Regions from separate parts of the Pantoea cypripedii genome, predicted to be linked through region 1. Evidence: riboswitches for the same ligand, from Rfam matches in the RefSeq annotation. Region 1 holds a riboswitch; the other holds the start of a gene.

The links. A riboswitch is a leader RNA that binds a small molecule or an ion and turns the genes downstream of it on or off. The one in region 1 is predicted to bind fluoride.
Positions count from the first base shown of each region.
Region 2: it holds a riboswitch for fluoride, as region 1 does, so the genes downstream of both, crcB (fluoride efflux transporter CrcB) here and HA50_RS24915 (DHHA2 domain-containing protein) in region 1, are expected to answer to the same signal.

Region 1 is NZ_MLJI01000002.1:790,785-803,583, forward strand. Features, by position in the region: gene HA50_RS24895 (LysR family transcriptional regulator) at 1-83, shown strand, start outside; gene trpA (tryptophan synthase subunit alpha) at 194-1,003, shown strand; gene HA50_RS24905 (H-NS family histone-like protein) at 1,062-1,460, opposite strand; gene HA50_RS24910 (DUF2913 family protein) at 2,135-2,731, shown strand; fluoride riboswitch at 2,806-2,875, shown strand; gene HA50_RS24915 (DHHA2 domain-containing protein) at 2,953-3,861, shown strand; gene HA50_RS24920 (universal stress protein) at 3,858-4,283, shown strand; gene eno (phosphopyruvate hydratase) at 4,300-5,589, shown strand; gene HA50_RS24930 (2,3-bisphosphoglycerate-dependent phosphoglycerate mutase) at 5,633-6,325, shown strand; gene HA50_RS24935 (EF-hand domain-containing protein) at 6,476-6,730, shown strand; gene HA50_RS24940 (efflux RND transporter periplasmic adaptor subunit) at 6,796-7,827, shown strand; gene HA50_RS24945 (efflux RND transporter permease subunit) at 7,820-10,969, shown strand; gene HA50_RS24950 (response regulator) at 10,972-11,703, shown strand; gene HA50_RS24955 (ATP-binding protein) at 11,700-12,799, shown strand, end outside.
Region 2 is NZ_MLJI01000001.1:4,205,480-4,224,885, forward strand. Features, by position in the region: gene kdpA (potassium-transporting ATPase subunit KdpA) at 1-1,433, opposite strand, end outside; gene kdpF (K(+)-transporting ATPase subunit F) at 1,433-1,522, opposite strand; gene HA50_RS19700 (HD-GYP domain-containing protein) at 1,631-2,797, opposite strand; gene HA50_RS19705 (HigA family addiction module antitoxin) at 2,885-3,214, opposite strand; gene HA50_RS19710 (2-hydroxyacid dehydrogenase) at 3,354-4,313, opposite strand; gene HA50_RS19715 (MFS transporter) at 4,294-5,688, opposite strand; gene HA50_RS19720 (GNAT family N-acetyltransferase) at 6,045-6,542, opposite strand; gene HA50_RS19725 (ABC transporter ATP-binding protein) at 6,605-8,437, shown strand; gene HA50_RS19730 (GNAT family N-acetyltransferase) at 8,434-9,549, opposite strand; gene HA50_RS19735 (LysR family transcriptional regulator) at 9,675-10,574, shown strand; gene HA50_RS19740 (glutathione S-transferase family protein) at 10,674-11,615, shown strand; gene HA50_RS19745 (alpha/beta hydrolase) at 11,627-12,232, shown strand; gene HA50_RS19750 (sugar phosphate isomerase/epimerase family protein) at 12,229-13,044, opposite strand; gene crcB (fluoride efflux transporter CrcB) at 13,152-13,529, opposite strand; fluoride riboswitch at 13,621-13,696, opposite strand; gene HA50_RS19760 (nucleoside hydrolase) at 13,831-14,748, shown strand; gene HA50_RS19765 (zinc-binding alcohol dehydrogenase family protein) at 14,769-15,797, opposite strand; gene HA50_RS19770 (GntR family transcriptional regulator) at 15,933-16,835, shown strand; gene HA50_RS19775 (MFS transporter) at 17,008-18,360, shown strand; gene HA50_RS19780 (LysR family transcriptional regulator) at 18,682-19,406, opposite strand, start outside.

The DNA of each region.
Region 1 (12,799 bases):
TTTGGCACCGCCGATCCGATGCCAGCAAAGCACAACAATGGTTGAGGCAGCTGATTTGTGAACAAGCCAGGGAGTTGATGTAAGTTCACGCCGCAGCGGAAGCAAGCTCCCTTCACATAAACTTAAACAAGTTGTGATATCAGATTCATATTCCGAAGATGCAACCGGTTTTCACCCTTAAAGGAGTATGTGGATGGATCGCTATAAAATTATGTTTGATCGCCTGGAGCAGAATAAAGAAGGGGCTTTTGTTCCCTATGTTACCCTTGGGGATCCCAATCCTGAACTGTCATTTGCAATTATAGAAACATTGATCAACGCTGGTGCAGACGCTGTCGAGTTGGGTATTCCTTTTTCTGATCCACTAGCCGATGGCCCGGTTATCCAGGCCTCAGCGATTCGGGCATTACAGGCGGGAGCAACATCTGCTGCCTGTTTTGATATTCTCACCCGTCTGCGCGCCCGCCATCCGCATATACCGATCGGCCTGCTGATGTATGCCAATCTGGTGTTCACTAACGGCATCAGCCATTTTTATAAAAGATGTGCACAGGCTGGGGTGGATTCTGTGTTGATTGGCGATGTTCCGGTTGAGGAATCAAAAGAGTTTCGTGAAGCAGCTGAGAGCAGTGGCATTTCTACGGTATTCTTTGCGCCACCGAATGCTGACATGGCTACCTTAGAAGCAGTATCAGGATATGGCGGTGGTTATACTTATCTGCTTTCACGTGCCGGGGTAACCAGCGTTGAAAATAAGGCGGGTCTGCCCTCACCACATATCCTTGAAGCGCTCAGACGCTTTAATGCCCCACCAGCAATGTTAGGTTTTGGCATATCAATGCCAGCGCAAGTCAGAGAAGTGATGAAAAGTGGCATTGCGGGTGTTATATCGGGTTCTGCGGTAGTAAAAATAATAGAACGCAACATTAATGCGCCAGATACGATGTTGGCTGAGCTCTATTCTTTTGTGAGATCGATGAAAGAGGCGACACGTAACCAATAGAAAAACCATGCGGTGTGAAATCACCGCATGGTTTTTAACTTACTGAAAAAGCGTGAGATTAAATCAGGAAATCATCCAGAGATTTACCGCTTTCGATTGCAGCTTTAATGACCGCAGGGGTACGACCCTGACCGGTCCAGTGTTTTTCCTGACCGTCTTCAATATATTTATACTTAGCCGGACGCGGAGCACGTTTAGCGCGTGGTTTACCTGCACCCGACAGAGAACCCAGTAATTCATTCGGGTCGATACCGTCTTCCAGCAGCAACTCACGATATTTAGCCAGCTTCTCTGCTTTCTCACGTACAGCAGCTTCTTCTGCATGGCTTTCTTCACGACGTTCTGAAACAACAACGCTGAACTTCTCAAGCATTTCTTCCAGATCGGCCAGAGCCAGTTCACGTGCCTGCGCACGCAGTGTACGAATGTTATTTAGCGCCTTAAGTGAATCACTCATGGAAATCTCCAAACGGTGTCGTTGAACGAGTAAAGTATGACGAAACTAAGATTTAAAATAAGTCTGTGAAATGAGTATATACTCACGCGTCACTATGGAAAAGGGGAAACTTAACGTTGACTATAAAAATAATGACACCGAGGGTTATTTTTGGGAGGCAACGAGGGTTTTTATCATAAATGTTGTCATCACCATGAAGAATTATTTACTTTACTCAGAAACTTGCCGGGGGTATCGGTACAATTCTTAATTTATCCTTACGCTTTTCTACTCCGTTTCAAATCCGATCACGTAATTGCAAATACATCTTTCCTTTAGGGCGAGTTGAACTATAGTTCAGTTCGGCAGCATATTGACGATAATTTCAGTCCTGTATTGTGCTTACCCTCTTAACTTACTGCGTCCAAAAATTCACAGGGGCAGGTTATTACCGTCGCCGAATCTGCCCGAAAATAAAATGCACAACAGCAGGATTATGACGCTGGAGGATAAACCTGATGTCAAAATGGAAATAACGGCCAGCTGCGACAGAGGTTCCTTTTCCTGCCGGCAAGCGGCATGCGATAAATCGGCACAAGACAACAAATTAGATACAAACTATTTACATTTCAGGTGAGTTGTACTTCACTAACTCTCAACGGAATAATCATGGATTACAAGGAGATGTTGCGGTGATGACGCAATCCTTAACCGAAAAAACCGGGCATCTGGCATGGTGCGCTCTGATCGCTCTTGAACTGGCGAGACATGATGGGTTGGTCAGTTCTGAATCCCAGGAAAATGTTTTCCTGACGCGCTGGCTGGCTACCGCGCTGAAACAGCATCGTTTTCCCCGAGAAGTTGCCAGTGATATTCAATGGTTGTTGAAACAGGGCCGGGCATTTGGACCCGCAGCAAAACTGCGACACAAACTCGATTATCTTTGGCGCTCCTGTACGGGGGAATTGTCCCAGCAGAACGACCTGTTCCGTCTGACCTACGCCATTGAAACCGCGAAGCAAATGCAATGGGTCTATAGGGTGCTCAGCGACAGAGAATGGTCAGGGCGTAATACGGTTGTCACCAACGGCGAACTCGACGCGATATATCTGTCACGATCCGGGTTGGACGTTTCCTTCGATGCTGATGGTGGGCAGATCGCGCCGCTGATGGCGCGGCTAACCGGGAATGTCGCTGGGCTGGAAAAAATACTGCATCGCAGCGGCTGGCGCAGCGAAGTTTGCCAGCAAACGCAAACACCTTTTCTTTTCCAGCTGATGACCCATTCATAATCATGCTATCAATCCAGCACTTAGCCGCAACAGCAAACGAATCGGCTGACAAATAAATTCGCCTGTTCTAGACTGGCCTTAAAGGTGATGGCGTTCCACCTTCCTACAACCGCCCCGTTCGGGGCTGATGACGCCTGATATGACTCTTAATCACTTGAGAGGTATGTCAGGCTGATCTGAATTCACCCAGCCCGCATACTTCCTGCTGCGGGGATCCTCCTTTGATACATGTTACAGGCCATATCAATCCTGACAGCGATGCCATCTGCACGGCAGTTGTCACCGCTTACTGGTTAAATCAGCAACATCGTCCCGCTCATGCATGGCGTGCGGGTGAGGCCAATCGGGAAACACGTTTTATTTTCGCTGAAGCAGGTTTACCCCTGCCGGAACGACTCACGCTTTCCCTGAAAGGCGAGGATGTCTGGCTCGTCGATTTCACCGAACCGGCTCAGGGGCCGGACGATCTGCATCAAAGCAACGTTATCGGCATTATCGATCACCATCGGCTGGGCGGTTTGATGACACAGTTACCGCCAGAAGTCTGGATAAAGCCGGTAGGGAGCAGCGCTACCGTGCTCTGGCTGTTAATGGATGAAGCCGATCGCAACAGCCTGGCCTCATCTCACGCCATTCTGCTGCTGGGTGCCATCCTGAGTGACACCGTTAATCTGAAATCGCCAACGACGACGGAAGAGGATATTCGCACCGTTACCCAGCTCTGCGTACGAACGGGCATTAATCGTAAAACCTTCGGCCGTCATTTGTTGAGCGCGAAAACCGACCTTGCCGGACTGTCACCCCAGCACCTGCTTGAGAAGGACCTCAAAGCGTTCGTGATCGCGGGTACGGATGTTCGCATTTCGCAAATCGAAGTGATGAACCCGTCTCAGGTTTCTCATCTGATTACTGCGCTTTGTGAGGAACTGAAGAATACAGTCGCACAGTCCGGCGCGGGGTTGGGTGTGCTGATGGTGACGGATATCACCGACAATTTTTCCACGCTCTATTTTGCCGGTCGGGCATTGAAAAATGTCGGACCCTGCTCACTGCCGGGGATGCTCAGCAGGAAAAAACAGCTGTTGCCCTGGCTCCATCATCATCTCGAACAAAGCCGGGGTGAAGCATGAAATTTTATACCCATGCGCTGGTGCTGGTTCATGACCAGCAGGACGGTGCGTTGCTGCTGAATCATGCTGCTGTGCTGGCACAGCAGACAGGAATGAAAATCACGCTGGCACATATCAGCGAGGACTATCGCGAAATGAATTACGTTTCCGACAGCGTCATGGATGACAGGGTTTCGCAAGCCATTATCAGGGCGAAATCTTTGTTGAGTGAACTGGTCAAGGCCGCGCCGGTGGTGGTTGACGCGTGCGAGCTGGTGACAATCAACCGATTCGAGGATGTGGAGCAATGCATTAAAGAGCGGGGTATTGACCTGGTGATTGCCGGACATCGCAATCGTTTCATGGGACTACTGGCATCACGCTCACTGGAGTACATCAACCATCTGACAGTCGATGTTCTGATTAAGCACACCCGTAGCTGAACAGCAGGAGAAAAACATGAGTTTTAATATCGACAGAATGACTGCGCGTGAAATTCTTGATTCACGCGGAAATCCGACCGTTGAAGTCGAGGCGTTTACCACCGATGGGCTGATGGCCCGAGCCTCCGTCCCTTCGGGGGCCAGTACCGGAACCCGCGAAGCCCACGAACGACGGGACGGCGATCACTCGCGTTATGGGGGTAAAGGCGTGCAAGATGCGGTGCAGGCTGTTTGCGGAGAAATCAGTGCAGCGCTAGCCGATATCGATGTGCGTGAGCAGCGAGCCATTGATAACGTCATGCTGGAACTGGACGGAACAGAAAACAAAAGCCGGTTAGGGGCCAATGCCATTCTCGGCGCATCGCTGGCCGTCGCCAGGCTGGCAGCGCTGGCGACACGTCAGCCGTTATATCGTTACCTCGGCGGACTGCGTGCTAATCTGTTGCCGGTTCCCTGTATGAACATCATTAACGGGGGTGTCCATGCACGGGGGCAGGGTGCCGACTTTCAGGAGTTCATGATAGCGCCGCATGGTGCCGAGAGTCTGAAGGAGGCGGTGCGTCAGGGCAGTGAAGTTTATCAGGCACTCCGTCAGTTGCTGCTGGAAAAAAACCTTTCCGTCGGAGTCGGTGATGAAGGCGGTTTTGCCCCTGCGGTGTCGTCAAATCGCGAACCACTGACCTTGATCGTGCAGGCCATTGAGAAAGCGGGCTACCGGCCCGGTGAAGATATCAGTATTTGTATTGATCCGGCATCGAGTGAGTTTTACCGTGATGGCCAATATCATCTGCGCACGGAAAATGCCGCGCTGAGCGCCAAAGAAATGACGGCGTATTATAGCGAGCTGCTGGATCAATTTCCGATTGTGTTGCTGGAAGATGGTCTGGCCGAGGACGACTGGAGCGGCTGGAAATATCTCCATCAACAGCTGGGAAGCCGGGCAGAACTGGTTGGCGATGATTTGTTTGTGACCAACGTGAAATACATCCAACGTGGGATACAGGAAAACCTCGCCAGCGCAGCACTTATCAAGCTTAATCAGATAGGCACGTTGAGCGAGACATTCGATGCCGTTGCGCTGTGCCAGCGTCATGGCTGGGGGGCGTTCATATCGCATCGAAGTGGCGAAACCACCGATGCATTTATTGCGGATATGACCGTCGCGCTGCGAGCCGGACATCTCAAAACCGGCGCGCCTTGCCGCGGAGAGCGGGTTGAAAAATATAATCAGCTAATGCGTATTGAGCAGGAACTTGGACAGGACGCTCAATACGCCGGGCTGGGGGCGTTTATCCGCCGCGCCTGATGACAGGCCGGGCTTCACGGCCCGGCCCCTTATGGGATTAAGCATGCATACATCAACGCTTATTTTATTACGCCATGGCGAAAGTCAGTGGAACCTTGAAAATCGTTATACCGGCTGGACAGATGTACCGCTGACGCCACAGGGTTATCAGGAGGCTGATCGGGCGGGCGCGCTAATCAGGCAAGCTTCACTGATGCCTGATTATATTTGCAGCTCGGTGATGACTCGCTGTATCCATACCTCCTGGCGTGTGCTGGATCAGCTGGATCGCGCATGGCTGCCGGTGGACAAAACCTGGCGTCTTAACGAACGACACTACGGGGCGTTGCAGGGACTGAATAAAGCTGCAACCGTCGCTACCCTGGGTGAGGAGAATGTCTTCCGCTGGCGCAGAACGTTGCACGGCGTTCCACCGGTGGATGCAGAGGCGCCCGCCAGGCTACAGACCGATCCCCGCTATCGACATATTGCCCTGCAAGACTTGCCCGCCGGAGAGAGCCTGTACATGACTCTGCATCGGGTGCTTCCTTACTGGCAACAGGTGGTGGTGCCTGAGCTACGCGCCGGTAAGACGGTGTTAATTGTGGCGCATGCTAATTCACTCCGCGCGCTGATGACCTTCCTCGAAAAACTCAGTGACGAGGCGATTACCCGATTGCATGTGCCAACCGGGGTGCCGATCGTCTACTCCATGGACAGCGCCGCCAATGTGATGACGCAGCGCGTCCTGACCTGACCGGGTGTCCGGTCAGTTGCCTCATGACATGCGATGACATAAGTCTGGAACAATTCAGAAACCCTTCCTGCCTGGCTTTTCTATATCCTTTTTCCCGTGAAGTTGTGCTTTTCCCCATTCGCTCAAATTAACGGTAAATCGAGGTAATAAATGAAAAAGTTTCTGGTGCTGGTTGCAGGTTTTGTTTTTATCAGTGCTGCCAGCGCAGCGCCGACCGGTGCATTTATGCAGCGGGTACAGGATCGTTTCAATGCTGCAAATACCAATCATGATGGCAAATTGACCCTGGCAGAAGCGCAGGCGGGTATGCCGCGTGTCGCTCAGCATTTTGCGGAAATAGATACAGCGAAAAAAGGCTATATCACCTTCTCGCAACTCAGTGCATTTATGGCGGCGAAAAAATAATCAACCCGATGAACGCGCTATCCATGAAGACGCTAAGTGCAGCGTGCCGGTATGGGCTATTGCTGATGGCAGGCTGTGTCCTGGCGGGGTGTAAACCGCAGCAAAATGCTCTCCCGCAGCCGGTTCCTGCGGTGTCGGTGAGCATGCCGCAAAAACTCACCTTTGACTCGTCAACCACCGTCACCGGCACACTTGGCGCTTCTGAGCAGGTGCAGATTGCAGCGCGTGTCGCCGCGACGCTGCAATCGGTCAATTTCAAAGACGGCGACCTGGTGCAGGCCGGACAAGTGTTATTTACGCTAGACCCGGCCGCCTTACAGGCACAGTTTAATTCCGATCAGGCTGCGCTGGTGAATGCTCAGCGTGAAGCTGACCGCGATCAGGCACTCTATCCGTCACACGTTATCTCCTTGTCCGCCTTGCAGGACGCGCAAACCGCCAGAGATCAGGCGCAGGCGCAGCGGGATATCGCACAAATTAATCTCGGTTATACGCGCATTACCGCGCCTTTCACCGGACGCATCGGGCGGCGTACCGTCGATGTCGGTAATCTGGTGGGCACCAGTGGTAATACCGTGTTAGCCACGCTGAATAAGATCGACCCGCTGTATGTCACTTTCAGCCTTAATCAGTCAGACGCGACGCGCTTTGGCATTATCGCGGCGCACGGTGATGTACCAGCTCATCAACCAGTGGATATCACCATTCCTGGCCTGAGTGAACCGCTGCATACCACCATCGATTTTGTCGATAACCAGCTCGACAGCGCCAGCGGAAATATCACCCTGCGTGCGACCCTGCATCAGCCGCCGATTAGCCTGCTGCCGGGGATGTTTGTCCAGGTCACTTTGCATGCGGCAGCGCCGGTGAGCCAGCTGCAGCTGCCGGCCACGGCGGTACAGGGTGACAGTGTTTTCCCGGTTTCTGCGGATGGCATGGTCAGCCGCCTCAGCGTTAAAACGGCTCCCGGCAGCGGTGAGCATGTCATTTTACTCAGCGCAAATGACGACACACAGCGCGTCCTGACCTTTGCTCGCCCGGATTTGGTGGGGAAAAAGGTGAACGTCAGCAACGAGGCGCAAAGCCAGCATGATTAAGTTCTTTCTCGACCGACCGGTTTTCGCCAATGTGCTGTCATTGATTATCCTGATCCTCGGTGCTGTGGCTTTATGGGCGTTACCGGTATCGCAGTATCCCCCCATTACGCCGCCGACGGTGCAGGTGGTGACGCACTATCCCGGCGCCAATGCGCAGACATTGCAGGATCAGGTGGCGTTCCCTATCGAGCAGCAGGTGAACGGTGTCGAGAACATGTTGTATATGAAATCGACCACCGGTAATGATGGCACTTACACCCTGAATATCACCTTTGCCATCGGCACCGACAGCGACGAGGCCCAGATCCTGGTGCAAAACCGCGTGCAGGCTGCGCTCTCCCAGCTGCCTGATGCGGTGCAGCAGCAGGGGGTGACGGTGCGAAAAAGGTCCACGGCCATTTTGCAGATGTACAGCCTGCAATCTTCCGACCCGGCGCAGGACACGCTGTTTTTGAGCAACTACGCCACCAACCATCTGCGCGATGCACTGGCGCGTATACCCGGTGTGGGTGATGTCACGGTGTTTGGTACCGGAAACTACAGCATTCGCATCTGGCTGGATGCGGCGCGTATGCAGCAATATGGTCTGGTACCGGATGACGTGATCAACGCCATCAAAGCGCAAAACCGCAGCGTCAGCGCCGGACAGTTGGGCGCGCCGCCCGTCAACAGCGGCCAGCAGATGCAACTGACGCTCAACGTTAATGGCTTGCTGACCGATGCCAGCCAGTTCAATCAGATCGTGATTAAAAGCAGCACCGCGGATGGCGGCAGGCTGGTGCGTTTACAGGATGTCGGCCATGCGGAGCTGGGTTCATCGAGTTATTCGCAGTTTTTCACCATGGACGGTAAACCTGCGGCAGGGATTGCCATTTCACAGTTGCCGGATGCCAACGCGCTGGACGTTGGCGCTGCGGTCGCCGATGAGATGCAAAAATTGTCTGCGCAACTGCCCGCAGGTATGCACTATTCACTGCCGTTTGACACCACAACCTTTATTAAGAGTTCAGTCGATGATGTCTACAGCACCTTGCTGATCGCCGGGCTGCTGGTTTTACTGGTGATTGTGGCATTTTTGCAAAACTGGCGCGCCGTGCTGGTACCCGCCACCACGGTGCCGGTCACCATTATCGGCACGTTCGGTGCTATCTACCTGATGGGTTTTTCCATCAATCTGTTGACGCTGTTTGCCATCGTGCTGGCGATCGGTATCGTGGTTGATGATGCGATCGTGGTGGTCGAAGGCGTGAGTCATCATATGGAACAGGGACATGCGCCGCGCGAGGCGACGCTGCGTGCCATGCGCCAGCTGCTGGCTCCGATCATTTCTATCACGCTGGTGCTGGTGGCGGTGTATATCCCGGCGAGTTTCTTACCGGGCCTCAGCGGCCAGATGTATCGTCAGTTTGCGCTGGTGATTGCCGTGACCACTTTGCTTAGCGCCCTTAATGCACTGACGCTGAAACCGGTGCAGAGTGCACAGTGGCTGCGACCAGTGAAGCAGGGAACCAAACCCTGGATTTACCGGAAGTTCAATCAGGTTTTCGCCTGGCTGGAGAACGTTTATCTCAACGGTGTTCGCCGCTTAATCCGCCACAGCAAAACAGCGCTTATTGGTGGCATGGTGGTGATCGTGCTGGCGTTAGTCGCCTTCCTCAAAATTCCGACCGGATTTATTCCGCTGGAAGACCAGGGGTATCTGCTGGTGTCGCTGCAACTGCCGGACGCCGCTTCACTGGAAAAAACCGCCAACGTGACCCAACAGGTGGAACGGTTGCTGAATCAGCAGCCCGGAGTAGACCATGTCGTGGTGATCGGCGGGTTGTCACCACTCGACAATAATGCGTCCCTGTCCAACGCGGCGCTGATTTACATCACCCTGAAACCCTGGCATCAGCGTGGCAGGAACCAGGATCTGCGTTCAATCTATCTCAATCTGAATAAACAGCTGGCGGGTATTCCTGATGCCAACGCGCTGGTGATTGTGCCGCCGCCGATTCAGGGCGTCGGTAACGGTGGCGGTATGCAGATGGTCCTGAGCGAGAATGACGGCCAACGTGATTACCGGCATTTGCAGCAGGTGAGTGATAATTTTGCCCGGCAGGCGATGGCACTGCCGCAAGTGTCGCGCATGTTCAGCACGCTGCGTGCCGATGTACCGCAGATCAATGTCACGCTGGACAGAACGCGCGCGGCAGCGATGGGTGTCTCTCCCGGCGATGCCTTTGATGCAATGCAGCAATACCTCGGTGCCAGCTATGTTAATCAAATCACCCGCGAGAACCATAGCGTGAAAGTGTATGTGCAGGCGCAGTCAGATCAGCGGCTGCTGCAACAGCAAATCTCTGCACTGACGGTAAAAAATGCCAGCGGTGAGCCGGTTTCGCTGGCGACACTGGTCAGTTTCACCCCGACTCAGGGGCCAGCCGTCGCTTCTTTATATAATCTCAACCCGGCTGCCACGCTTACCGGTATGCCCGCCCCAGGTTACAGCAGCGGGGCGGCGATGCAGGCGGTGGAGACACTGGCGAAAGCCACCCTGCCGCCGGATATCAGCCTGTCGTGGACTGATATGTCGTATCAGGAAAAAGTGGCCGGAAACCGCATTTATATTGCCTTCGCCATGTCGCTGCTGCTGGTTTATCTGGTGCTGGCGGCTCAATATGAAAGCTACTGGTTGCCCATCAGCGTCATCCTTGGTGTCCCACTTGCCTTATCAGGTACGGCGATCACATTGTTAGCGCTGAATATCGCTAACAATCTTTATACCCAGATTGGCGTGTTATTACTGGCCGGGCTTGCCGCCAAAAATGCGATTCTGATTGTCGAATATGCCCGCCAGCAGCGTCTGGCCGGGAGCAGCATCATTGACGCTGCACTGACGGCGGCCAGAACGCGTTTCCGGCCGATTATCATGACGTCGCTGGCATTTACCCTGGGCGTAGTGCCGCTGATCTTTTCCAGCGGTGCCAGCGCCAGTGCCAGAAAATCATTGGGGATTACCGTTTTCTCGGGGATGTTGTCAGCAACTTTGCTTGCCATCCTGTTAGTCCCTTGTTTTTATGTCGTTTTGCAACGTGCACAAGAGGCGTGGCAGGCGCGACGCAAGCCTGTTCATCAGCCCTCTGTATCGGGTGAATGACCATGAGTGATGCGAAAACCGAGTATAAGGCGAAGAAAATCCTCGTTCTGGACGATGAAAATGAACTGCGCAGCATGCTGCAACGCTATTTAAGCGATCAGGGATTTGAGGTCAGGACGGCGGAAAATAGCGCCCGACTCGACCGGTATTTGCAACGTGAGCCGTTTGATTTGCTGGTGCTGGATCTGATGATGGAACCGGAAGATGGCCTGTCCGTGTGCCGCCGTCTGCGCGCGGCGAAATACACGTTGCCTATCCTGATGCTCACTGCGCGTGGCGATCCGATCGACCGGGTGATTGGTCTGGAAACCGGTGCTGATGACTATCTCGCCAAGCCTTTCCTGCCGCAGGAGCTGGTGGCGCGTATTAAAGCCATCTTCCGGCGGCAGGAATTGCAGCGCGGCGAAACGCCCAGCGGTTCGGGACAGGTCTGTTTTGGCCCTTACCGCCTGGATATCACCCGTCAGACGCTTTACCGTGAAGATCAGCGGCTGACCCTGAATTCCGCCGAAATGAATTTGCTGATTGCGTTAGCCACCACGCCCAACCGGCCGATCAGCCGCGAAAATCTGCTGAACCGCGCCAGAGGACGTGAGTATGAAGCGCTGGATCGAAGCGTCGATGTGCAGATGTTACGCCTGCGCCAGCAACTTGAAGTGCAACCTTCCGAGCCTCGCTGGCTGAAGACCGTCTGGGGCATGGGTTACATGCTGATTGTCGATAGTGAAACGTGAAAAAATTCTGGCCCCGCTCCCTGCTGGCACGTAACAGCATCCTGTTGATCTTGCTGGTGACATTGACGCAATTCACCACGCTGACGGTGTTTCTGGTTTTTATCCAGAAGCCCAGAGTCAACGACGCCGCTTCGCTGATTGCCTCGCAGATCACTATGCTCGATAAGCTGCTGGCAACGGTGCCAGCCACGGATCGTGATCGTTATGTGCAGGCGGTGCAGGGCGTTGCTCAGCCACCGCTGCATTCCATAGAAATACCCACACTGGGCCTGGCCGGGTTCTATCGGCGTTATTATCTGAAGGTCTTTCTTGATAGCCTGCACCAGCAACTGCCAGCGGGGATTCAGCTGCGCTGGGAGCAGGCACCGGAAAAAAAATTATGGGTGGAGGTGAAAATTGCCGGACAGCCGTACTGGGTTGCGCTGGCTGTGGAGCCGTCGAATCATCTTGCCAGTCTGATCAGCGCGATTTTGCTGTCAGTGGTTTTGTCCCTGATGGCGTTGCTGACGGCTTATGGCCTGCAACGGCGTATCAACCGCCCGCTGACGTCACTGGCGCGGGCTGCTGCTGACGTCGGCAAGGGCGGATGGCCGCGTCCCTTATCGCCGGAAGGACCGACTGAAATCAAAACTGTCAGCCTGACGTTTAATCGCATGCTGGCGGGTCTGGCCGAGATGGAGAATACCCGGGCGCAGATGCTGGCCGGTATTTCTCACGATCTGCGCACGCCGCTGACCAAGCTACGCCTGGCGCTGGCAATGAGCGGGCAGGAAAAATCCCCCCAGGACGATTTCGGCCGTTACTTTGATGATGTTGATAACATTCTTCAGCAATTCATTGATTATGCCCGTGGCAGCGCGGCTGAGCTGACTCAGCCGGGTGACATCAATCAGATGATTACTGAATTGGCCCATGATTTTACCGGGCTGGGACAGAACTTTAGCCTGAACCTTGCCCCGCTGCCGGTGTTCCTGTTCCGCCCGGTCAGCGTGATGCGCCTGCTGACCAACCTGATGCAAAACGCCGCCAAATATGGCCTGACAGGATTAGAAGTTGCCAGCTGGCGGGAGCAGAATGTCGCTAATATTGCGGTTCG
Region 2 (19,406 bases), on a different contig from region 1:
AACGGCGTGTTGGCGCTTAAACCGGCAAAGGCGCTGCCGTTGTTGTTAGCGGCAGAGGAGACGGCGTAGAGCACTTCGCTGAAGCCGTGCGTGCCGGGGTTCGCCATGCCTGCGCGGCCTGCTTCGGTCATCATCGCCAGCGCGGTGCCGATCAGTACCAGCGTTGGCGTTACCAGGATCGCCAGCGCGGTCATTTTCATTTCCCACACATCGATCTTCTTACCGAGGAATTCCGGGGTGCGACCGATCATCAGGCCCGCGATAAACACCGCCAGCAGCACGAACAGCAGCATGCCGTACAACCCGGCACCCACACCGCCGAACACCACTTCGCCCAGCTGTATCAGCCACATCGGTACCATGCCGCCCAGCGCCGTAAAGGAGTCATGCATCGCGTTCACCGCACCGCAGGAGGCTGCCGTGGTGATCACCGCAAACAGGCTGGAGTTGAGGATGCCAAAACGCGTCTCTTTGCCTTCCATGTTGATGGCACTGTCCGCGCCGAGGCTGAGGAAATGTGGGTTACCACGCAACTCCGCCCACATCACCGTCACCACCGCCAGCACAAACATCAGCGTCATCGCCCACAACAACATATGACCCTGACGACGATCGCCCACCTGCTGCCCAAAGGCGAAGCACAGCGCCGCCGGGATCAGGAAGATACTCAGCATCTGGACAAAGTTGGTCAGGGCATTGGGGTTCTCGAACGGATGCGCCGAGTTGGCGTTGAAGAAACCGCCGCCGTTGGTGCCCAGCATTTTGATCGCTTCCTGCGAAGCCACCGGGCCGAGCGGCAGCGTCTGCTGCGCCCCTTCCAGCGTGGTGATCGCATGGTAAGGTTCAAAACTCTGGATGCTGCCCTGGCTGACGTAAAACAGCGCGATCAGCAGGCTGATCGGCAGCAACAGGTAAACGGTGATACGGGTCAAATCGCGCCAGGCGTTACCGAGCGTGGCCAGCGAGCGATTGGCGAAACCGCGAATCAGCGCAAAGGCCACGGCGATACCGGTGGCTGCCGACAGGAAGTTTTGCACCGTTAAGCCAGCCATCTGGCTGAAGTAACTCATGGTGCTTTCGCCGCTGTATGCCTGCCAGTTGGTGTTGGTCACAAAGCTAATCGCGGTATTCAGCGCCAGATCCCAGCTGAGTCCCGGCAGATGCTGCGGATTGAGCGGCAGTGCGCCCTGCATCAGCAAAATCACCAGCAGCACGACAAAACCCAGCGCGTTAAACAGCAGAATCGCCAGCAGGTAATGCGGCCAGCGCATCGCCTCGCCATCGGCACCGGCAAGCCGCCACAGCGCGCGTTCGGTGCGCGGCAGCAACGGCTTATCGGCAATCATCAGCGCCATAAAACGTCCGAGCGGTTGCGCCAGCACCATCAGCACCAGCAGGTAAACCGCAATCAGCAGAAATGCATTGGCAGCCATCAGAATGCCTCCGCGTTAAGCAGGGCATAGAACAGATAGCCCAGTAATATAAAGACCAGCACGATGCCGGTTATCACGCCCACACTCACAGCGACCTCCAGAGGATTTGGTTGTGCTGCAAGCATGCGCGTGGCGATATAAAGAAGGGGTAAAAAGGCGGATGTCGGGCGTAAAAAAAGTATAAAAATGGTCGAAAATCAGGCGCTTTCCAGCGCCCAGATACGATTAAGATCGACGTTTTCCCACAGGCCGCTGTCTTCCGCACCGGTGATGCTGTCAGTACAAAAGCTATTGCCGAGATCGAGTTCTTCTGGCTTGATTTCGCGCTGCGCATGCAGCGACCAGAAGACATGGACTTTTGGCTTCAGCAGCGATTGTTCCCCGGCCTGCACCACCAACGCCACCCGTCCGGAAGCCAGCCGCACCAGCGAACCTACCGGATAAATGCCGATGGATCGGACAAAGGTTTGCAGCAATTTGCTATCGAAGTGACCACGCCAGCTCAGCATCTTGTGCATCGCTTCGGCAGGGGTCCAGCCTTTACGGTAGGGCCGATCTGAGGTCACGGCGTCATACACGTCGCACACCGCGGCCATACGCGAGTAGAGCGTGATCTCCTCGCCTTTCAGACCATGTGGATAGCCACTGCCATCGATTTTTTCATGATGATGCAGCGTGATATCCAGCAAATCCTCATCGGCATCGGCTTCCATCAGCATCTGCGCGCCGACAATCGGATGCTGGCGCATAATAGCCATCTCTTCCGGGGTCAGTCTGCCCGGCTTATTGAGAATTTCCAGCGGCACCGCTGCTTTACCCACGTCATGCAATAAACCGCCCATACCGACCCGCCGTTGCTGGTCTTCATCCAGTCCCAGTTTTTTGCCCAGCGAGATCATCAGGCCGCACACCGCCATTGAATGCAGGTAGGTGTAATCATCATGATTTTTCAGCCGCGCCATGCTGAGTAGCGCCGTGGGTTCACGGGTGAGTGACCCGGCGATTTCATCCACCAGGTTGAGGGTTGAGTTGAGGTTAAGGCCCTGCCCGAGGCGCGCTTCGTTAAACATCGCCAGCACCTGGGGTTTGCCCTGCGTGAAGATAGCCTGTGCCTGGTCAATTTCATGAAAATAGGGGGTTTGCGGGATCGCTTTCTTCGGTTCAGGGGGCTTCTGCGGTGCCTGCACCGATTTATCAAGATCGATCCACACCTCCATGATCCCTTCGTTGCGGATCCAGGCGATCTGGCGTTTATCAGTGATCAGCATCTGGTTGCGAATGCGTTTGTCTTTGATCCACCAAACCTCCAGTTTGTGGACAAACATTCCCGGCCGCAGTTCGTCAACGGTAATCAGCTTTATCACGATATCTCTCCTTAATATCAGTGGATGGTAGAGAGATATCGGCAGCTGAACAAAAATTCTTCAGGCGGTTTTGTGCGATTTATGGCGTCACGCCACCTCATGCCTCTGCGCGAGAAAGGTTTCCAGGGGTGTGACCCGACTCAACTCTTCCTGAGTACGCGCATCGTTTTCGACTTCCCACTGATCAAGGTGACGTTGCAGATTCAGCCAGAAATCCACCGAGGTGGCAAAAACCACCGCCAGCCGATAAGCCATCTCCGTGGTCAGCTTGCGATTGTTATTCACCAACGCGCTGACCGTGTTGCGGTGCACATTCAGCATATCGGCCAAATCATTGACCCTGAGACCCAGCGGTTCGAGGAATTCGTACTGAAGTACATCACCCACACTGGTTGGTTTACGCATTGCCTGTTTCATTGTTTTTTTCATAATTGAACCCGCCATGTTGATCCCTGTCCTGAACAAACCTGGGCAGAAATCTATTGCACTCACGCACTGTGCACAAGTGCAATATTTAACATCATAGCGAATTGTCGAGGCGGATTCCAGATTTCTGTCACACCACCCTGGTCAGCACCGCTTCTCCCTGGGCAAACGCCAGCAGATTTTCGAATACCAGGTCCGCCATCGCCGCCATGGTTTCATGGGTGCTGCTGGCGAGATGAGGGGTGATCACCACGTCATCACGCTGGCGTAACGCTTCCGGCACCGCTGGTTCCTGTTCGAAAACATCCAGCCCGGCTCCGGCGATCTCACCGGCTTCCAGCGCGGCGATCAGCGCCTGCTCATCCACCACGCTGCCACGCGCGATGTTGATCAGAAAACCCTGCGGCCCCAGCGCGCGCAACACCTCAGCATTCACCAGATGATGCGTTGCCGCGCCGCCTGGCAGCGTCAGCACCAGAAAATCCGCCCGCTGCGCCAGTGACAACAGGGAGTCGTGACGGGTGTAAGGCACATCCGGGCGTGAACGCGGGTTGTAGTAATGAATATCCATATCAAAGGCCTGGGCGCGCTTTGCCAGATCTTTGCCAATGCCACCCAACCCGACAATGCCACACACTTTGCCACCTAATTTCGTTGTCAGCGGGTAGCGGCCCTCGCTCTGCCATTTTCCAGCGCGCGTGTAGCGGTCTGCCGCGCTGATGCGCCGCGCCACATCTAGCAACAACGCCATGCCGGTATCGGCAACGCAGGCGTTGAGCACGCCGGGAGTGTTGGTCACCACAATGCCGCGCGCCTGCGCTGCAACGGTATCGATAGCGTCGTACCCCACGCCATTGCTGCAAATCACTTTCAGGTTGGGAAGCTGGCTGATCAATTCAGCGCTGGCCCCCATCAAGGCGTTGCCACTGGTCACCAGCGCGTCGATTTCCCCACCATGCTGCGCCAGCCAGGCGGCCTGATCATCCTGTTGCCACAGGCGATAAGTGGTGAAATGCGCATCCAGATTATCCTGCAAGCGCGCGGGTAATAACGGTCCCTTCATCAGCACCTTAAACTGCTTTGATACCATCTTCTTTCCCCTGTTTTTTATAGGTTGTGGCGGTTGATTGCTGCTCCTCACCGACACGCTCAATCGGTCCCATCACCAGCCAGAACAGCAACGCGGCCACCACGCAATGCGCACCAACAAACACCAGGCCGATGCTGTAGCTGCCGGTCACACCCACGATGATGCCAAACAGCAAGGGGGTGAGGAAACCCGCGATATTCCCGATGCCGTTAAAGATGGATCCTGCCAGGCCCACCGCTTCTTTTGGCGCGGTATCGCTGACCACTGTCCAGGTCCCCGCCCCAGCCGCCACGCCTTTGCCAAAAAAGGCGAATGACATGATGGCGATAATGCCTGCGTTGCTCGGGATCACGGCGGCAAGGATCAAGGTCGCGGCCATCAGCATCCCGACGATATAAGGCGTTTTACGCGCCCAGGAGATGCTCCAGCCGCGCGCCAGCAGTTTGTCCGAAATGTAGCCGCCGCAAATCCCCCCGGCAAAACCGAACAACGCCGGGGCGATGGTGGCAAACCCGGCATCCAGAATATTCATGCCGCGCGCCTGCACCAGGTAGATGGGAAACCAGGTAATAAAAAAGTAGCTCAGCGCGATGATGCAATACTGGCCGATATAGGCGCACCACAGCATGCGGTTGCTGAGCAGCTTTTTGAACATGGCTTTACTCAGCGCCGGACGCGCCTTGAGCGTTTGTGCTGAATCGATATCCACCAGCGCGCCGCCATCAACAATATGACGCAGTTCGCTGGCCGACACCTGCGGGTGCTGCTTCGGGCTACGCATAAAGGCCGACCAGACAAACACCGCCAGCACGCCAATACCGCCGAGCACGAAGAATGGCCACTCCCAGCCGTAGCGCGACACCAGCCAGCCCGACAGCGGTGAGAAGATGGCAACGGCGAAGTATTGCGCCGAACTGAACAGCGACGATGCCCGCCCGCGCTCGGCGCTGGGGAACCACATAATCACCACGCGCGCATTGGCCGGAAAGCTGGGGGCTTCAATCAGGCCGAGAACAAAACGCAGCCCAAACATCAGCGCTAATGCCGCCGTCATACCACTGGAAAATTCGCCGACAAAGCCCATCGCAATGGTGGAGAGCGACCAGAGCGCCAGCGTTACGCCGTAGACTTTTTTGGTACCGAAGCGGTCGAGGAACAAGCCTCCTGGGATCTGGCCGATCACATAGGCCCAGCTAAAGGCAGAGAGGATCAGACCGAGCTGGATCGCCGATAAGCCAAATTCCTCTTTGATCGCCGATCCGGAGATCGACAGGATCGAGCGGTCGGCATAGGCCACCACGGAAAGAAACAGGATCAACATCAGCATCCAGATGCGGACATGACTGGTGCGGTTAAGATTTTTTTCTTGCGACATAAGGTGAATTCCCTGGCTGTGGGAGCCTCCTGCCCCGAAATGATGTTTTCAGGAATACCGCTTAATTTTCCCTGTGGAGAAAATATAGAGAGCCAGGCCGGTAGAGGTCATTGTGCGGATGGGGGAATTGCACGGTGAATTTCGCGCCAGATTTGGCGCATGCCACAAAGAAGGGTGCGGTGCTGCACAGAACCCTGAATTTCCATGCAGCAAAGTGACGGAGTGTGCGCCAGGTCGAGGAAAATACTTCGTTAGATAACTATGTGGGTACTAATGGAATGGTGGAAAGATGCGCGATAAATCGCGCCGCTACAGCCCGCACAATCCGTAACGGCGCGATTTATCGCGCAAAAAAATCAGGGATGACGCAGCAGCGACATCACCACGATATCGTGGTACTCACCGTTGCGCAGACAGGCTTTGCGCCGCACCCCTTCATGCTCAAAACCGATACGCTGGTAAAGACGCAGCGCGCGATGATTATCATGAAACGCTTCCAGCTCAACGCGCTGCACGCCCAACCAGTTAAAGGCGTAATCAATGCCAGTACGAATCAGTTGCTCACCGATGCCGCGTCCGCTGAACGCCGGGTCAACGCTGATACCAAAGCTGATACCGTGACGGGTGCGGGGACGATGCTCCACAAACAACGTCAGCTCTCCCACCATGGTGCCGTCGATTTCGGCCACAAAGGCGATAAAACCGTCCGCATCCATTTTCTCGAACTTTTTCTCCCAGGTCGCCACGCTGGGATAGGGCAATTGCGTGGTCCATTGGTAGACCTCCGGCTGGCTATAAAGGCGCTGGTAAGCTGCCGCATCGCGCGGTTCACGACCACGGATAAGTAATTCCATATCGGTTTTCTCCCTAAGTTGCACTAAGCTGAAAGACTCTATGAGACGGAAAGAGTGACGCTATGCTGTATCGCCGTTTTGAACGTTTTATCAATATTTTCCAGGATGCACCAACGGATTCTCCCCCTTCCACTGTCTGGCCGTTTTATCTCTACTATCTGCGCCAGGTGTGGCCGAGTTTTATCGCTCTGCTGGTTGTCGGGCTGGCTCAGGCACTGATCGAAGTGGCGCTGTTCAGCTATCTCAGCCGTATTATCGATCTGGTGAACCACTCCACCCCCGCCACGCTGTTTAGCGACAACTGGCCGATTTTACTGTGGATGGCGGTGGTCGCACTGATTCTGCGGCCAATCGTGATTGCCGTGCACGACCTGCTGGTGCATCAGAGTATCAACCCCAGCATGACCAGCATGATTCGCTGGCAGCATCACAACTACGTATTACGCCAGAGCCTGAATTTCTTCCAGAACGATTTTGCCGGGCGCATCGCCCAGCGCATTATGCAAACCGGCAACTCGTTGCGCGATTCGGCGGTGCAACTGGTGGATGCCATCTGGCATGTGCTGATCTATGCCGTCACCTCGCTGGTGTTGTTCGCCGAAGCCGACTGGCGTTTAATGATCCCGCTGATTATCTGGCTGGTAGCCTATAGCCTGTCGCTGCGTTACTTCGTGCCACGCGTGAAGCAGCGTTCGGTGGCCTCATCGGAGGCGCGTTCCAAGCTGATGGGCACCATTGTCGATGGCTATACCAACATTGCCACCATCAAATTGTTCGCCCACAACGACCTCGAAAAACGTTATGCACGCGAGGCGATTCAGGAGCAAACCGACAAAACCCAGCAAGCCAGCCGCATGGTCACCAGCATGGATATCACGCTGTCGAGCCTGAATGGCCTGCTGATTGTCAGCACCTCCGGGCTGGCGCTGTGGCTGTGGAGCCAGTCGCTGATTAGCGTCGGTGCCATTGCGCTAGCGACCGGCCTGGTGATACGCCTGGTGAATATGTCAGGCTGGATCATGTGGGTGGTCAACGGCATCTTCGAAAATATCGGCATGGTGCAGGATGGCCTGAACACCATCTCCCAGCCGCTCAGCGTGCAGGACGCCCCCGCCGCGAAGAAACTTCAGGTGACGCGCGGCCAAATCCGCTATGAAGACGTGCGTTTTGATTACGGTAGCGGCCGCCAGGTGATCAATCGTCTCAACCTCAATATCAAACCTGGGGAGAAAATCGGCCTGATCGGCCCGTCGGGTGCCGGGAAATCGACCCTGGTGAATCTGCTGCTGCGGCTGTACGACCTCAATGGCGGCCGCATCATGATTGACGACCAGAACATCGCCAACGTGACCCAGGAAAGCCTGCGCGGCCAGATTGGCATGATCACCCAGGACACCTCGCTGCTGCACCGTTCCATCCGTGAAAACCTGTTGTATGGCCGACCGGATGCCACCGAAGCGGAGCTGATACAAGCGATTCACCGCGCGCGCGCCGACGAGTTTATTCCCTTGCTGTCCGACCCGCAGGGCCGCACCGGGCTGGATGCGCACGTCGGCGAACGCGGCGTGAAGCTGTCTGGCGGCCAGCGTCAGCGTATCGCCATTGCCCGCGTGCTGCTGAAAGATGCCCCGATCCTGATTATGGATGAAGCCACCTCAGCACTGGATTCCGAAGTGGAAGCGGCGATTCAGGAAAGTCTGGAAACCTTAATGCAGGGCAAAACGGTGATTGCCATCGCCCACCGTCTCTCCACTATCGCCAAAATGGATCGCCTGGTGGTGCTGGAGAAAGGTGAAATTGTCGAGATGGGCAACCACCGCGAATTGCTGACCCAGCAGGGTTTGTATGCACGCTTATGGCAGCATCAGACCGGTGGTTTTGTCGGCGTGGATTAATCGCCGCGTCGATATGGCAGGGATTCACGCGCCTCCACCGCCCAGGCGCGCATCCCTGCCCGTTCCTGTTGCAGAAAATCGTCCACTGCGTCACGCAATCCCGGATGGCTGAGATAGTGCCAGGAGTGGGTCAGCTGTGGCTCAAAACCACGCACCAGCTTGTGCTCGCCCTGCGCCCCCGCATCAAAACGCTGTAGCCCTTCCGCGATGGCGAAATCCATGCCCTGATAAAAACAGGTTTCGAAATGCAGCCGATCAAACTCCGCCAGACAACCCCAGTAGCGGCCATACAGGGTGTTGTTATCCACCAGACAGAACGCCATCGCCGCCTGCTGCCCCTGCAATGAAGCGATGCACACGCGGATGCTGTGCGGCATACGCTCCGCCAGCAGGCTGAAGAAATCACGCGTCAGGTAAGGCCGCTGACCCCGCACCGCATAGGTGTTGGCGTAGCAGGTGTAGACAAAATCCCACTGGTCTTCGCGCAGCTGATCGCCGCGATACCAGTCAAAGGCGAAACCACTGCTGGCAACCTGCTCGCGCTCTTTGCGCAGCTGTTTACGCTTGCGTGACATCAGGGTATCGAGGAAATCCTGGAAATCACGGTAGCCGCGATTGTGCCAGTGGTACTGAATACCCAGGCGCGGCAACCAGTCCTCTGCCTGTGCCAGCAGCCCATTGGCGTGCGGCGTGGTGAAGTTAATATGGGCGCTGCTAAGCCCGTGCTGATGCAGATAATCCGGCAATTGGGCAATTAAGCTGGCGGCATCGCCCAGCAGCCGAGCGCCGGTCACCGGGCTGAACGGAATCGCGCCAAGCCATTTGGGATAATAAGCAATGCCCGCCCGCTGGCAGGCATCGGCCCACGCGTGATCAAACACGTATTCGCCCCAGGAGTTGCGTTTGCGATAACCCGGCAGCGCCGCGCGGATTTCCCCCTGTTCGCGCCAGATCAGGTGATCCGGCTGCCAGCCGCTTTCCGGCCGCACGCTGCCGCTCTCTTCCAGCGTGAGCAGAAAAGCGTGGCGTAAAAACGGTTGATCGTCAGGTAATAACGCATCCCAGGCGGCGGCGCTGACGTCCGCCAGCGATGACAGGTGAAGCAAAGACATCCACGGCTCCCGGCCAGATTAAAGGCGAACCTGTAGTCAAACAGGTTTTGCCAGCGGGGAAAAGGTGCAGCGCACCGAATGCCAACCGTTTTATACTCTGGCTTTTTACGCCGTCAGGAAACGCCATGGATCGTCTTGATTGTGACCGCATGTTTGTTGCCGTGCTGGAAGTCGGCAGCTTTGCCGGTGCCGCCGCACGCCTCGGCACCAGCAGCGGCCAGGCCTCGAAGCTGGTGTCAAAACTGGAGCAGGAGCTCGGCGTGCAGCTGTTCAAACGCAGCACGCGTGCGCTGTCCCCCACCGAAGTGGGCCGGGCCTATTACGAACGGGTGAAAAGCCTGCTGGAAGCCTTTGATACGCTGGATGCCACGGTGCGCGAAAGCGCCACCACCCCCACCGGCCGCCTGAAAATCAGCGCACCCGGCACCTTCGGCACCGCCGTGCTCGCCAGCGTGCTGGTGGAGTTTGCCCGTACCTATCCGTTGATTGAACTGGACGTGAACTTCTCCGATCGTGCAGTGAATATCGTCGATGAAGGGTTCGATATGGCGATTCGCATCGGTAAGCTGGACGACAGCAGCCTGATTGCCCGTCGCCTGGGTGATGTGCCGGTACGCGTGGCGGCCTCACCCGGCTATCTGCAACAGCACGGCACGCCGCAGCACTGGCGCGATCTGGCGGCTCATCAATGTATCAGTGACACCAACTTCCGCGATCCCTGGCACTGGCCGTTCGTCACGCCATGCGGCGATAGCGTCAATATGCCGATTCGCGGTCGGTTGTGTTTTTCCAATACCGAAGCCTGTATGCAGGCGGCACTGGCCGGGCTGGGCATTGCACGTCTGCCGGGTTTTATCGCCGCCCCGGCCTTGCAGCGCGGTGAGATCGTCTCGCTGCTCGATGCCTTCGCCACTCCACCGCTCGGCCTGTTTGCCCTCTACCCGCACGCCCGTCATCTGGCACAGAAAACCCGCCTGTTGATCGACTTCCTGGCCGATCATTTCCGTCATCATCCGCCGGGCTGATTCCTTCCATATTGGAAGGAATAAAAGCCATTTTGCCCGGATTATCACCCATCTGCTCAACGGGTAAGCTAACCAGCATCACCACAGAGGAGCAGAGCGATGTTGGTAAACGGTAAGTGGAGCGCAGAGTGGCACCCGGTGCAGGCCACCGATAAACAGGGCGGCTTTGTCCGTCAGACATCCAGTTTTCGTCACTGGATCAGCAGCGACGGATCGACCGAATTTGCCGCCGAGCCGGATCGCTATCATCTGTATGTGGCGCTGATTTGTCCGTGGGCCTCACGCACCCTGATTGCCCGCAGCCTGAAAGGGCTGGAGCAGGTGATTAGCGTATCGGTGGTGGAACCACAGCTCGGTGAGCAGGGCTGGCATTTTGGCGATTATCCCGGTGCCAATCGCGATACCCTGAACAACGCCGAATACCTGCATGAACTCTATACCCGCGCCGCTGCTGATTTCACTGGCCGCGCCACCGTACCGGTGTTGTGGGATAAAAAGACCCAGACCATCGTGAATAACGAATCCGCCGATATTCTGCGTATGCTGAACAGCGGCTTTGGATCCCTGGCCGATAACAGCATCGATCTTTATCCGGCGGATCTGCAAAGCGAGATCGACGCCCTGAATGAATCGATCTATCCGCGTCTGAATAACGGCGTGTATCGCACCGGTTTCGCCACCACGCAAATCAGCTACCAGCAGGCGTTTCATGATGTCTTCAGCCAGCTGGATGAGCTGGAAGAACGGCTGAGTGACGGGCGTACCTTCCTGCTGGGCGAGCAGCTGACGGAAGCGGATATCCGCCTGTTTGTCACGCTGATCCGCTTTGACGCCGCGTACCACGGGCTGTTCAAATGCAACCTGCGTCGCCTGCGCGACTATCCGCAACTCAATCGTTACCTGAAGAGTATGCTGGCAGTTTCTGGCGTGCGTCAGACAGTGAATATCGACCATATCAAACAGGGTTACTATTCAATCAAGGCACTGAATCCGAATGGTATTGTGCCGGTTGGCCCGGATTTGGCGGAATACGGTTTTTAAGGAGCAGCAAGATGGCAAAAGCGTTAGTGATTTTTCTGCACGGCGTCGGCAGCAATGGCGCTGACCTGGCGGGACTCGGCCAGCACTGGGCCAGCGTGTTACCGGATGTGGCGTTCGCCTCGCCGAATGCCCCGATGCCGTTTGAACACGGTATGGGTTATCAGTGGTTCAGCCTGAACGGCGTCACCACGGAAAATCGTCCGGCGCGGGTCCGTGAAGCGCGGGCCGCGTTTGATGCCACGCTGCTACCGCTGATGGCGCAGCATGGGTTTACCGATGCCTGGGATAAAGTGATTCTGGTGGGATTCTCGCAGGGTTCGATCATGGCGCTTGATGCGCTGGCCTCAGGCCGCCATCCGCTGGCCGGCGTGGTGGCGTTCTCGGGACGTCTGGCGTTCGATGGTGCCTTGACACCGCAACCGCATACGCCCGCCCTGCTGATTCACGGCCATGCTGACGGGGTGATCCCGTGGACCGAAAGCGAATCTGCCGCGCTGCGCCTGAAATCTGCCGGTGTGACGGTGGAGACTCGCTTCGAACCGACCACCGGTCATACCATTTCGTCGCAGGGCGCGATGGAAGCCGCCGCCTTTATCGCCCAATGCTTGCAGGATTAAGGCCAGTAGCGATTCAGCGCAGCCCAGGCCTGTTGTGCAGCCACAGCCGGTGGCTGCGCTTTTAATGCATCGTTAAACACTTCAATGCCGACCGGGCCGTTATAGCCCGCGCTTTTCAACTTATCGACAAAACGCTCCACCTCGATAATACCGTCGCCAGGCAGTAAACGCTGGTGGCGTGCCATATCGATAATGGCGTCTTTATTCTGCGGCGGCAGCACCGCCATATCGCACAGCTGAACTTCATAGATACGATCGGCGGGGATACCATCGAGCTGGGCAGCGTCGCCCCCCAGGGCGCAGATGTGGAACAGATCGACCACCAGGCCAATATTGGGTTGATCCAGCCGTTGCAGCCGTTCCCACGCCAGCGGCAGGGTGTTATCGACACTGCACCACGCCATTGGCTCATACATGATCCGCATCTTGTGACGTGCCGCTTCCGAGGCCATCCAGCGCAGATCTTCATCAATACGCTCGGCCAGGCAATCTTCCCGCGTGGTGGCCGGAGCCTGGATAGTGTCGCAACCCAGCGCCTGGGCAATCTGAATAAACTGACGCAGTTCTTCGCGCTTTTGCAGACGTTCACGATCCGGCGCACCGGTGAAGTCGCGTAACACCTGCAAATTGGTAAATCGGAGTTGCTGCTCTGCGGCCAATTGCGCCAGCGCCAATGTACCCTGCGCGCTGGCCTGCACATCTTCACGCCAGATTTCCACCTGATCAAAGCCAGCCGCACGCGCCGCGCGCAGTTTCTGTTCTGGCTCACCGTTTAACAACACCAGGTTAAGGAATTTGGGGTGACTACTCATCAACGGGCTCCTTAATCGTCCGGATAAATCGGTGACAAATTCTGTGCGTCACGCGCACAGAACTCTGACCAGTATCTACCTCTTAATGGTTATTTCAAGCGTGCTGTTTATCCCAGCAGATTGACGACGGTGAAACCGGCGAAGGTCATCAGCAGGGAGCCGATCACATGCACCATCACACTCGACATGGCCCAGAAATATTTACCGGTCTGCAACAACACCACTATTTCTGCGGAGAAGGTGGAAAACGTGGTGAGACCGCCACACAGGCCAGTGACAATCAGCAGCTTCCACATCGGGTCGAGATGCGGGTTTCTGATAAAATATGCCAGCGCTGCGCCAATGATAAATCCGCCCACCAGGTTAACCAGCAGGGTGCCGGGTGGCAAATTGGGAAACAATGTATTGAATCGGAGAGAAATCAGCCAACGCAGTGAACAACCCACCGCACCGCCCAGCATGACAGCCAATAGCGACTTCAGCATAAGTTTGTAGCTCCTGAGATTAGAAACGCGCAGGGCCGCGGCAGGACAGAAAAACACCTGACACACCGCCGTCTCCCGCGCAGGGATACGAGTGTTGTCAGGCGTCATCAGCCGTCTGTTGCCAGAACGGCGGTTGGGAAAGGTGGCACGCCATCACCTTAGGCGGAAGATAATACGCTGGCTGATGCTGGCAGACAATATGTGACTGGCAACAAGGTGTTGGATAAAAGGCCCCGTAAATAGCGCCTTCGCAATCACCCATTTTTGTTTTACCTTGCCAGAAAACGAACTGGAGATCCCAATGCGCACCCTGATTTTTGATACTGATATCGGCGTGGATGACGCCTTTGCGCTGGCCTATGCCGCGCGCACTCAGCATTTGCTGGGCATCACCACGGTGTTTGGCAATGTTGCGGTGGGTCAGGCGGTAAAAAATGCCCGGCTGTTTTGCGAGAAGATGGGGATTGATGCGCCGGTCTATCGTGGCTGTTCGCGTCCACTGGCGCTGGCGCCATCGGCACCGGCGCGTCTGCATGGCGAAGATGGTCTGGGCGATGCCTTTACCAATCCCCATAGCGACCAGGCCCCCAGCGCGGTGCAATTTATTATCGACAGCGTGCGCGCCCGTCCTCACGCCATTACCCTGGTGGCGATTGGTCCGCTGACCAATATCGCCAGCGCGATTAATCAGGCACCGGATATTATTCCGCTGGTGAAAGAACTGGTGATTATGGGCGGTGCGTTTGGCACCGACGGCCACAGCGGTAACGTCACGCCTTTCGCGGAATTCAATATCTGGAAGGACCCGCATGCCGCCGATCAGGTGCTGGCATCACAGCTGCCGGTGGTGGTGGTGCCGCTGGATGTCACCCATAAGGTGTTGATTACCGGCGCAGAAGTACGGCAGCTCAATCAGCCGGTGCTGAGCGCCATCTGCCGTCCGTATCTGGCGTATAGCCTTGAGAAGGAAGGGTTTGATGGCATGGCGCTGCACGACACGCTAACCCTTTCCTGGCTGGCGCTGCCACATGCTTTCCACCTGACGGAAGCGCCGGTACGGGTGGTGACCGAGGGCATCAGCAGCGGCCAAACGCTGCGCCGCCTGAACGCCCTCGCCTCTCGTCATGACCCTTTCGCCGGGTTGCGTGCACAACGCCTGTGTCTGGGGGTAGAAGCTGACGCGGTGCGCCAGCACTTTTTCGCCACCTTGCAGGCTTAACGCTTTTGTAGCGGCGCGATTTATCGCGCGAAGTGGATAACACCTTTGATTAACTCGCGGTTGTTAATCACGTCAGGTTCAAAGGTTTCCGCCAGGGTGGAGAAATCATAATGTCGATTGAGCATCATGTCGGCACGTAGCTGACCCGTTGCCATCAGTTCGCGCACTTTATCGAAATCTTCGCGCGTGGCGTTACGGCTGCCCATCAGCGTGGTTTCCTTTTTGTGGAACTCGGTATCCGGGATCACCAAATCGCCTTTGTGCAGGCCGACATACACGATGGTGCCACCGTGACGAATCAGTTTCACCGCGCCGTTCATCGCCGCCGGGCTACCGGTGGCGTCAATCACCTTCGCCGCCAGTCGACCACCAAACTGCGCGCGCAGAGTGGCATCAAAATCCGCATCCAGCGGGTTGATGGTGGTCAGATTAAGATGTTGCGTGACATGCGCCCGCCGTTGTTCGCTGGTATCGGCAACCACCACTTGCGCCCCCGCAGCAGCAGCGATGGCAGCAACCCCGAGGCCAATCGGCCCGGCGCCGACCACCAGCACTTGTTCATCTGCCGCCACGGCCGCCCGACGCACCGCGTGTGCGCTGATGGCAAAAGGTTCGATAAGGGCTGCGGCTTCCACCGCCACATCATCCACCGCCAGTAAGTTATTTTGCGGCACGCTTAGAAATTCACAGAAACCGCCATCCTGATGCACGCCAATCACCGAAATGTTTTCACAGCAGTTGGTTTTGCCACTCTGGCAGGCATCGCACTGCTGGCAGGAAACATAAGGGATCAGCGCCACGCGCTGGCCGGGGGTAAAACCACTGGCCGCACTGCCCAACGCCACCACTTCGCCGCACAGCTCATGGCCCAGCACGCGCGGATAGCTGAAGAACGGCTGATTCCCCGCCCAGGCGTGAATATCGGTGCCGCAAATCCCGGCGGTAATCGGTTTGATCAGGACCTCGTGTGCCGCGGGGGTCGGTCTCGGGCGCTGCTGCCACACCATGCTGCGGGGTTCCATTACCACCAGGGTTTTCATGCTTGTCATAGGTTTCTCCTGTGCTGATGTCGCAGTTATGGCGAAAATCGATGTTAACGGCTTGTTGCGCACGCGGAAGTGTGAAGTAACACGATTTTTTTGGGCTTTCGATGGTTTTTAATAAATAAAAAACCGGAGCCTGCTATGAGCCGAAGCCAGAATCTGCGCCAGAACGTGATCAACCAAATGCTGGAAGGTATTGCCCAGCGCCATATTCGTTCGCCCTTACCCCCGCAGGCGGCGCTGGCAGAAATGTTCAATATCAGCCGTACCACGGTGCGCCATACCCTGCATTACCTGCATCAGCGTGGTGTGCTGGAAAAGGTGGATGAGACTTACGTCATCGTGCGTGATCCCGGCGACGAAGACGGTTTCAGCGCCCTCATCCCGCCGATCGAGCAGCAGGCGGCGCAATTCGAGCAGACGTTTTTTAATCTGATCAACCAGCGACTGTTGATGCCAGGCGATACCTTTACCGAGCTGCAATTGGCGCAACGGGTGAAGGTCAGCCCGGTGGTGGTGCGGGAATTTCTGCTGCGGTTTATGCGTTACAACCTGCTGGAACCGGTAAAACGCGGCCAGTGGCGCATGAAGAAGTTCGATCAGGATTACGCGGAGAAACTGTTTGAACTGCGCGAAATGTTAGAAACCCACGCGCTGAATCGCTTTCTCAATCTGGCGTCGCATGATGAGCGCTGGATTCAGGCGCGTGATTTGCTTGACCGCCATCGCGCAATGCGCGACACCATCGCCAGCGATTATCGTCGCTTCTCTGCACTGGATAAGGAGATGCATTCGCTGATCCTTTCCGCCGCTAATAACCCGTTTTTCAATCAGTCGCTGGAGATTATCTCGGTAATTTTTCATTCACATTATCAATGGGATGAGAGTGATTTGAAGCAACGAAATATTGTGGCTCTGGAGGAGCATATGGCGATTCTCACCGCGCTGATTAGCCGCCAGGATGTAGAAGCCCTGTGCGCCCTGCACACCCATCTTGGCACCGCCAAGACCTCGATGATCCGTTCAATTCGTCAGTACAATTAAAAACCGATTAAAAACCACAAATCATTAGCTCCCGCACGAATCAGAAACATCTTTGCAACATCCCGTCATCTTTGCTTCTAGTCTCGAACCATCTGTTGAGGTCGCATCAATTGGCGACCACAGAATCCCACACTGACTGATAACGATAAGTACCCAGCTCCGGGAGGTTGCAATGGAAAATACATCAGCGCGTGGTCGCGAGACAGCGCCAACCCCAGCCGCAGAGGGACGTGATTTCGTCCCCGCTCGTGGCGATGTGGTGCGCTCACCGCGCATCAAAAAGATTCAGATGACGGCAATGTTGTTGTTGCTGTTTGCCGCCATCATTAACTATCTCGACCGCAGTTCGCTGTCGGTGGCCAATATGACCATTCGCGGTGAGCTGGGTCTGTCCGCCACTGAGATTGGTGTACTGCTGTCGGCGTTTTCGCTGGCTTACGGTCTGGCACAGCTGCCGTGCGGTGCGCTGCTGGATCGCAAAGGTCCACGCATCATGCTGGCACTGGGGATGTTCTTCTGGTCGCTGTTCCAGGCGGCAGCGGGGATGGTGCATAACTTTACCCAGTTTATCCTGGTGCGCATCGGCCTCGGCATTGGCGAAGCGCCGATGAACCCGTGCGGCGTGAAGGTGATTAACGACTGGTTCAACATTAAAGATCGCGGCATGCCAATGGGGATGTTTAACGCCGCCTCGATGATTGGCCTGTCCATCGCCCCGCCGATTCTGGCGGCGATGATGCTGGTACTGGGCTGGCGTGGCATGTTTGTCACCATCGGCGTGCTGGGGATGTTCCTCGCTATCGGCTGGTATCTGGCTTATCGCAACCGTGACAACAGCAAGCTGAGCGCAGAAGAGATTCACTATTTGCAGGCGGGCAGTGTCGCGTCACGTAAAGAACCGATTAGCTTTGCCGAATGGCGCGGGCTGTTTAAGCAACGCACCATGTGGGGCATGATGATTGGTTTCAGCGGCATCAACTATACCGCATGGTTGTATATCGCCTGGCTGCCGGGTTACCTGCAATCCACCTATAACCTCGATCTGAAAAGCACCGGTTTGCTGGCAGCGATTCCATTCCTGTTCGGTGCGGCGGGTATGCTGCTGAACGGTTATGTGGTGGATGCGCTGGTCCGTCGCGGTATGGACGCAGTGAAGGTACGTAAAGTGAGTATCGTCAGCGGCATGTTGCTGTCTGCGGCGTTCACTGCCTTCGTGACCCGCGCCACCGACACCACCAGCGCGGTGACGTTAATCGGGATGGCGCTGTTTTGTATCCATTTTGCCGGTACATCCTGCTGGGGTTTGATTCATGCGAACGTGACCGCTCGCATGACCGCTTCGGTCGGCAGTATCCAGAACTTTGCCAGCTTTGTGTTTGCGTCGTTTGCTCCGGTGATTACCGGCTGGGTGCTGGATACCACGAAATCTTTCAGCCTGGCGCTGATGATTTGCGCCGGTGTGACGGTGGTGGGGGCACTGGCCTATCTGCTGCTGGTGAGAAAACCAATCACTGATGGGGTGTAAAGCCTTAGAAAAAAGAAAAAAACAAACAACAAAACAAAAACCAAAGACCGTAATCGCGGGTGCAGCGGGGGGGGGGGCCATCCGGACTCGCTGAGTGCGGGTGCGATTCCAGGATGAGCCGCAAGGATGCGGCGAAAGGCGGCGTGTAGCGGCGCGATTTATCGCGCGAAAAAGCCGCGAAGCGGCGAGGAAGGCGGCGCAGGGCCAGGGAATGCAAAGGGCGCGGCCCAGGGCGCCCTTTGCTCGGTCGCCGCACCGGCGAACTGAAACTACCTCAGCCAGTAGCGAACGAAATCCCTCCGAAGCTGAAACACCAAGGCCCTACGGATTCACCGTAAAAAACCTCGACTCACACTGCCTTGCAATCTCCCACAACTTATTTCTAATCACCTGCTTCAGCTGCAAAGTCGATTGCGACTGCGGCCGATCGCGGCGACTAATCAACATCACCTCAAACGGTAACGGCTGCGCCACTGGCAGCAGCTTGAGCTGATCGGCATAACGGCAGGCCGTGAACAGATCCACCACCCCCACGCCGCCACCGGCCAGCACCATATCGGCAATCACCGAATAGGTTTTAATCGACAGCGACACCGCTGGCGTCAGCCCTTTATCGCGCAACGCCCGGTGCAGCACCCGTCCCAGCGGATCCTGGCTTTGCATCATCAGCAGATTATTGGCGCACAGCCATTCGAGCGTGACCGGTTCGTTGTGGGTGTGATCCCGTGGCAGCAACGCTACCATCGAGGATTGAAACAGCGGCTCGGCCAGCAGGTTGGCATCCACCTGCTGACCAAACACCAGCGCGAAATCGAGCTGATTTTCGAGAATGCTGCGGCACAGGGTGCTGAAATGTTCGGTGACCAGCTCCACGCTGACCGATGCGGCCTGCTGTCGCCAGGTCACCAGCGCCGGAGCCAGCACCATCTGACCAAACGCATGGGCGGCCCCCACGCGTACCGTCTGCCCCTCACCACGGCGCAGCTGCTCCGTCAGTTGCGTAATCGCCTGCAACCTTTGATACAGCTCCTCCACTTCCGGCAGCA